One region of the Streptomyces sp. NPDC031379 genome, then DNA from elsewhere that is predicted to be linked to it. Evidence: riboswitches for the same ligand, from Rfam matches in the RefSeq annotation. Region 1 holds a riboswitch; the other holds the start of a gene.
What was found. A riboswitch is a leader RNA that binds a small molecule or an ion and turns the genes downstream of it on or off. The one in region 1 is predicted to bind glycine.
Positions count from the first base shown of each region.

Region 2: another riboswitch for glycine. It lies ahead of gcvP (aminomethyl-transferring glycine dehydrogenase); the one in region 1 lies ahead of gcvT (glycine cleavage system aminomethyltransferase GcvT).

Region 1 covers NZ_JBVIIT010000028.1:50,249-54,031, forward strand. Annotated here, with positions in the region: gene glyA (serine hydroxymethyltransferase) at 1-377, opposite strand, end outside; gene gcvH (glycine cleavage system protein GcvH) at 392-769, opposite strand; gene gcvT (glycine cleavage system aminomethyltransferase GcvT) at 887-2,014, opposite strand; glycine riboswitch at 2,058-2,170, opposite strand; glycine riboswitch at 2,171-2,263, opposite strand; gene ACZ5CW_RS33705 (AAA family ATPase) at 2,443-3,123, shown strand; gene ACZ5CW_RS33710 (enhanced serine sensitivity protein SseB) at 3,197-3,783, shown strand, end outside.
Region 2 covers NZ_JBVIIT010000006.1:10,236-14,018, reverse strand. Annotated here, with positions in the region: gene gcvP (aminomethyl-transferring glycine dehydrogenase) at 1-2,575, opposite strand, end outside; glycine riboswitch at 2,750-2,844, opposite strand; gene ACZ5CW_RS10285 (PRC-barrel domain-containing protein) at 2,964-3,335, shown strand; gene ACZ5CW_RS10280 (DNA polymerase IV) at 3,492-3,783, opposite strand, start outside.

The DNA of each region.
Region 1 (3,783 bases):
TGGCCGCCGTGCGCCAGGTCCAGGCCGAGGATGGTGTCCCCGGGCTGGGCGAGGGCGAACAGGGCCGCCTGGTTGGCGGAGGCGCCGGAGTGGGGCTGGACGTTGGCGTACTCGGCGCCGAACAGCTCCTTGATCCGGTCGATGGCGATCTGCTCGGCGACGTCGACGTGCTCGCAGCCGCCGTAGTAGCGGCGGCCCGGGTAGCCCTCGGCGTACTTGTTGGTGAGGACCGAGCCCTGCGCCTCCATCACCGCGAGCGGCGCGAAGTTCTCGGACGCGATCATCTCCAGCGTGGACTGCTGGCGGTTCAGCTCGGCGTCGACCGCGGCCGCGATCTCCGGGTCCAGCTCGTGCAGGGGCGTGTTCAGGACGGTCATAGGACTACGACTCCTCAGCCGGCGGAAAAGGCGGTGTACTCGTCGGCGGAGAGCAGGTCCCCCGGCTCCTCCGCCACGCGTACCTTGAACAGCCAGCCACCCTCGAAGGGGGCGGAGTTCACCAGCGACGGGTCGTTGACGACGTCCTCGTTGACCTCGGTGACCTCACCGGCGACCGGCGAGTACAGGTCGGAGACCGACTTGGTCGACTCCAGCTCACCGCAGGTCTCGCCCGCGGACACGGTGGAACCGACCTCGGGGAGCTGGACGAAGACGACATCGCCGAGCGCGTTGGCCGCGTGCTCCGTGATGCCGACCGTCGAGACGCCGTCCTCGGCGGCCGACAGCCACTCGTGCTCCTTGCTGTAGCGCAGCTGCTGGGGGTTGCTCATGGCCTGAATTCTCCTGTACGCGCGGGAGTGCTGGTGAAGGGGGGACTGCTGAAGCTGCTCGTGAGCAGGGGGGAATGTGCGCAGGGTCACGTCGTCGGGACGTACCGCGCCCAGTGTCTACTTCTGGCGCTTGTAGAACGGCAGTGCCACGACCTCGTACGGCTCGTGGCTGCCCCGGATGTCCACGCCGACGCCCTCGGTGCCGGGCGCCGCGTGCGCCGCGTCGACGTAGGCGATGGCGATCGGCTTGCCCAGGGTGGGGGAGGGGGCGCCGGAGGTGACCTCGCCGATCACCGCGCCGCCCGCGACGACGGCGTACCCGGCGCGCGGGACGCGACGGCCCTCGGCGACCAGGCCCACGAGCACCCGCGGCGGGTTCTGCTCGGCCCGCGAGGCGGCCTCGGTGAGCGCCTCGCGCCCCACGAAGTCGCCCTCCTTCTCGAACTTGACCACCCGGCCGAGCCCGGCGTCGAAGGGGGTGAGCGAGGTGGTCAGCTCGTGCCCGTACAGCGGCATGCCCGCCTCCAGGCGCAGCGTGTCCCGGCAGGACAGGCCGCACGGGACCAGGCCGACGCCCTCGCCCGCCTCGGTCAGCGCCTGCCACAGCTGCACGGCGTGCTCCGGCTTGACGAACAGCTCGAAGCCGTCCTCGCCGGTGTAGCCGGTACGGGCGATCAGCGCGGGCACACCGGCGACGGTGCCGGGCAGGCCGGCGTAGTACTTCAGGCCGTCCAGGTCGGCGTCGGTGAGGGACTTCAGGATGCCGGGGGACTCCGGGCCCTGCACGGCGATCAGCGCGTAGGCGTCGCGGTCGTCGCGGACCTCGGCGTCGAAGCCCTCCGCCCGCTCGGTCAGCGCGTCCAGCACCACCTGGGCGTTGGAGGCGTTGGCCACGACCATGTACTCGGTCTCGGCCAGGCGGTAGACGATCAGGTCGTCCAGGATGCCGCCGTCGGCCTGGCAGATCATGGTGTAGCGGGCGCGGCCGACGCCGACGGAGGCGATGTTGCCGACCAGCGCGAAGTTCAGGAGGGCGGCCGCCCCGGCGCCGGTGACGGTGATCTCGCCCATGTGCGAGAGGTCGAAGAGACCGGCCCTGGTCCGCACCGCGAGGTGCTCGTCGCGCTCGGAGCCGTAGCGCAGGGGCATGTCCCAGCCGGCGAAGTCGGTCATCGTCGCACCGAGCGAGCGATGCAGCGCGTCCAGCGCGGTGTGGCGCAGCTCAGTGGGTTCGGTACTGCTCATCGGTCGGTCGTCTCCCAAGGCACACGGACGGGGCGAGGAACGTTCCTCCCCATCTGTCATCGGAACCTGAGAGGTTCGCCACGACCGCCACAGGGACGATCACGGCTTGCACCTTGGGTGGAGCCACTGTCACAGCGACCCGCTTTTCAGATGTGCCTCGCCCGCGCGGTAACGGGGCCTGAGAGATTCAAGGGAGGGACTTGCTCCTTCGGCGCCCCAGTGACCTGGGGACTCTCCCGCGCGGATTCAAGCGGCCGGTATGCAGTTGGCGGGCACATCATTGCACGCCGGGCCCCCGCCCGTCAGGGTCCGCTTCTGTAACCGACCTGTGGCAGTACGCGCACCGAACCGCCGACCCTCCGCCATTACCTTCTCTTTACACACAGCGGGCATGGGTATGACCGAGCCCACAGGGGAGGACGATCACGGTGAAGAGGACCACGGCGTACGCCGCCGCACCCGCCACCACGACCGGCGTCGCGGTGCCGAAGCAGCCCTCCGCCTCCGCCCGCGAGCGCTGCGCGGAGCGCCCCGCCCCGGTCGTCCGCGATCTGCGCGACCGGGCCGGCCGCAGCCCCCGCGCCCTGGTCTTCGACCCCCGTGACGTCGTCGTGGTCACCGGCCTGCCGGGCAGCGGCAAGTCCACGCTGATGCACCGCGCGGTCTCCGGCCGGCGCATCGACTCCCAGGACGCCCGCGACCGCTTCGCGGCACGTGTGCCCCGCGGCCTGCCGTACGCCCTCTACCGCCCCCTGGTCCGCCTCGCCCACTACACCGGACTGCGCCGCGCGCTGCGCACCGAGGAGGGCGTCGTCGTGCACGACTGCGGCACCCAGACCTGGGTGCGCGCCTGGCTCGCCCGCGAGGCCCGCCGCCGCGGCGGCACCCTGCATCTGCTGCTGCTCGACGTCACACCCGAGACCGCCCGCGCGGGGCAGCGCGAGCGCGGCCGGGGCGTCTCCCGCTACGCCTTCCGCCGCCACCGCCGTACGACCGCCCGGCTGCTCGGCGCGGTCGAGCGGGGCGAACTGCCCGCGGGCTGCGGCTCGGCGGTCCTGCTGGACCGGGCCGCGGCGGACACCCTGCGCCGCATGGCCTTCTCCAGCTGATCCCCGTGGGCACTGTCGCAGCCACCCGCTAGCCTTTTGAGCCACAGCATGGTTCCCAGCAGGCGGTAGGCAGATGGACTTCCCGGCGGACATTCCCGCGGACTTCCCGGCACAGACGCACCCCCACCCGCACGGCGGTTGGCCCGGCAACGAACTGGAGGAGGTGCTCTCGGCCTCCCTCGGCGTTCCCGCCGCGGGCGGCCGGATCGTCGAGGTCCTCGGCCGGAGCTTCCTGTGGATCCCCCTTCCCAACGGCGGGGGCCCGCACAGCGGCCCGCTGGACCTGCCCACGGTCGACATCGACGGCCAGGCGTACGTCCCGGTCTTCACCTCCGAGGAGCAGCTGCGCCAGGTGGCCGGCTCCCACATGTCCTACACCGTCGCCCCCGCCGTGGAGTTCGCCCAGGGCCTGCCCCCGCAGGTGGGCCTGGCCGTCAACGCCGGCGGCGTGGTCGGCATCCCGCTGCCGCCCGAGGCGGTCGCCGAGCTGTGCCGCGTGGGCCGCACCCCGCTCGACGGCCCCGGCACCGGCGGCCGGGTCCGCCTCTTCGAGCCCGACTGGCAGGAAGACCCGGTCGACTTCCTCTCGGCCGCCTCCGCCGAGTTCGCCGGCATCGGCGTGGTCCTCAGCGCCCGCCGCTGCCTCGCCGCCGTCGAGAC
Region 2 (3,783 bases), on a different contig from region 1:
CGATCATCAGCGTGCCGGCCACCGGGAAGGACATGGTCGGCGCGTGGAAGCCGTAGTCGATCAGGCGCTTGGCCACGTCGTCCACGCTCACGCCGGTCGCCTTGGCCAGCGGGCGCAGGTCGATGATGCACTCGTGCGCGACGAGGCTGCCGGGACCGGTGTAGAGCACCGGGTAGTGCGGCTCGAGGCGCTTGGCGATGTAGTTCGCGGAGAGCACGGCGACCTGCGTGGCCCGCTTCAGGCCCTCGCCGCCCATCAGGCGGACGTACGCCCACGAGATCGGCAGGATGCCCGCGGAGCCCCACGGCGCCGCGGAGATCGGGCCGACGCCCGTCTCCGGGCCGGCCGACGGCTGGAGCGGGTGGTTCGGCAGGTACGGCGCCAGGTGCGACCGGACGGCCACCGGGCCGACACCCGGGCCGCCGCCACCGTGCGGGATGCAGAAGGTCTTGTGCAGGTTCAGGTGGGAGACGTCACCGCCGAAGTGGCCCGGCTTGGCGAGGCCGACCAGGGCGTTGAGGTTGGCGCCGTCGACGTACACCTGGCCGCCGGCCTCGTGGACCTGGGCGCAGATGTCGGCGACGTGCTCCTCGAACACGCCGTGCGTCGACGGGTAGGTGATCATGAGCACGGACAGCTCGTCCCGGTGCTTCTCGATCTTGGCCCGCAGGTCCTCGACGTCGATCTCGCCGTCCTCGGCGGTCTTGACGACGACGACCTTCATACCGGCCATCACGGCGCTGGCCGCGTTGGTGCCGTGCGCGGAGGACGGGATCAGGCAGACCGTGCGCTGCTCGTCACCGTTGGCGCGGTGGTAGCCGCGTACGGCCAGCAGGCCGGCCAGCTCGCCCTGCGAACCGGCGTTCGGCTGGAGCGAGACCTTGTCGTAGCCGGTGACCTCGGCGAGACGTTCCTCCAGCTCGCGGATGAGCGTGAGGTAGCCCTCGGCCTGCTCGGCGGGCGCGAAGGGGTGCAGCTGGCCGAACTCGGGCCAGGTGACCGGCTCCATCTCGGTGGTCGCGTTGAGCTTCATGGTGCAGGAGCCCAGCGGGATCATGCCGCGGTCGAGCGCGTAGTCGCGGTCGGCGAGCTTGCGCAGGTAGCGCAGCATCGCGGTCTCGGAGCGGTGCTCGTGGAAGACCGGGTGGGTCAGGTAGTCGTCGGTGCGCAGCAGGGCCTCGGGCAGGGCCTCCGCGGCGGCCGCGTCCAGCGCCTCGATGTCGCCCTCGACGCCGAAGGCGGTGAAGACGGCCTCCAGCTGGGCCCGGCCGGTGGTCTCGTCGCAAGCCATGGAGACGTGGTCGGCGTCGACCGGACGCAGGTTGACGCCGCCCGCGCGGGCGGCGGCGACGACCTCGGCGGCCTTGCCGGGCACGCGCGCGGTGACGGTGTCGAAGTAGGTGCCGTGGACGATCTCGACACCGCCGGCCCGCAGGCCCTCGGCGAGGATCGTGGCGTAGCGGTGGGTGCGGCGGGCGATGGTCCGCAGGCCCTCCGGACCGTGGTAGACCGCGTACATGCCGGCCATCACGGCGAGCAGCACCTGCGCGGTACAGATGTTGCTGGTGGCCTTCTCACGGCGGATGTGCTGCTCACGCGTCTGCAGCGCGAGCCGGTAGGCCTTGTGGCCGTCGGCGTCGACGGAGACACCCACGAGCCGGCCGGGCAGGCTGCGCGCGAACTTCTCCTGCACCGCCATGTAGCCGGCGTGCGGCCCGCCGAAGCCCATCGGCACGCCGAAGCGCTGGGTGGTGCCGACGGCGATGTCCGCGCCCAGCTCGCCCGGCGAGGTCAGCAGGGTCAGTGCGAGCAGGTCGGCGGCGACGGTGACGAGGGCGCCCAGCTCGTGCGCCTGGTCGATGACCGGCTTGATGTCCCGTACGGCACCGGAGGCGCCCGGGTACTGGATCAGCACGCCGTTGATCTCGCGTGCGGCGATCTCGGCCGGGATGCCGTCGCTGAGGTCGGCGACGACGACCTCCACGCCGGTCGGTTCGGCGCGGGTCTCGATGACGGCGATGGTCTGCGGCAGCGCGTCCGCGTCGACCAGGAACAGGCCCTTCTTGTTCTTGCCCATGCGCCGGGACAGCGCCATCGCCTCGGCGGCGGCCGTGCCCTCGTCCAGCAGGGAGGCACCGGAGGTGGGCAGTCCGGTCAGCTCGGCGACCACGGTCTGGAAGTTCAGCAGGGCCTCCAGGCGGCCCTGGGAGATCTCCGGCTGGTACGGCGTGTAGGCCGTGTACCAGGCCGGGTTCTCCATGACGTTGCGCAGGATGACCGGCGGGGTGAACGTCCCGTAGTACCCCAGCCCGATCATGGAACCGAGAACCTGGTTGCGATCGGCGAGCGAGCGCAGCTCGGCGAGCACCTCTGCCTCGGTGCGGGCGCCCGGCAGGTCCAGGGCGTCGGCGTTCTTGATCACGTCCGGGACGGCGGCGGCGGTCAGCTCGTCGAGGGAGCCGTAGCCGATGTGCGCGAGCATCTTGGCCCGCGCTTCCTGGTCGGGTCCGATGTGGCGCTGCTCGAAGGGGATGCCCTGCTCGAGTTCGGAGAGCGGAGTGCGATGGGCGGTCATTGCGGAGGCCTCCTGGTCTGACGCGACCTTCGAGGGGCACCCCGGTACGGATACCCCGACGGCCTCCCCCTCTGTCATCTCAACCTGAGAGCTTCACCGGGCGCCCGAGGGACCCGGCTTTCACCGTCGGTGAGAGCGGACGCCGTCGACACCCGCTCTGCTTTCCAGAGTGACCTCGTCCGTGCGGTACGTGTGCCTGAGAGATTCCGGGGAGGATTTGCTCCTTCGGCGCCTCCGAGATGATCGGAGGACTCTCCCGCATGGGGTCAGCAGCCGCTGTCAGCCTACCAGCGAGGTCAACGCCTGAGCCTTCGAGTGGCCGCCTCCCTGATTGTGCTCTTTTGTAGTGCTTACGGATGAGTTGCGACCACGTGGAGGGAGAGGGACCGTGCAGACCGACATCGATCCGCGCAACCTGATCGGCCGCAAGGCGTTCGACCGCACTGGCACCAAGATCGGCACCATCGACGAGGTGTATCTCGACGACGCGACCGGCGTGCCCGAGTGGGCGGCCATACGTACCGGCCTGTTCTCCCGGGACGCCTTCGTCCCGCTGGAGCCGAGCGAACTGATCGACGGCGCCCTCCGGGTCCCCTTCGACCGTGCCCTCATCAAGGACGCCCCCGACTTCGGCGTGGGCCGCCACCTCTCCCCCGAGCAGGAACTCCAGCTCTATCACCACTACGGCCTCGACCTCGCCCCGCCTCCCCCGTTCCCCGACCACGACTTCGGCAGACTGGCAGGCACGGAGGAATCCTGACCCACCCCCGCCGGACCGCCCCGCACCCACCGAACCACCTCGGGTCCGGGGCGGAGCCGCGTGTCAGCCACCGCTCGACCGACCGAGCCCCTGACAAACCCCTGCACCGCCCCGCCTCCACCGAATCCGACTCGAGGTCCGGGGCGGAGCCGCGCGTCAGTCGGCACTCGGCGGACCGAGTCGGACGGGTGGGCGGGCGAGATCCGCCACCAAGGGCAACGGCTCCGCCGGCTCCAGCGCAGGATCGTCGACGAGAAACGTCCGCACCCGCCCCGGCAAGGACTGCGGCGTCTCGAACCGCACGGTGACCCGCCCCACCCCGCTCCCCTGCACCCACCCGGGTCCCCACTCAGCGTGCCGCACGTCCTGCCCGGCCCGCCACTGCCGCTCGGCGGGCTCCGGGTCCCGCTCCACGGCCTCGGGCGGCGCGCCCTCCTCCGGCGGCGCC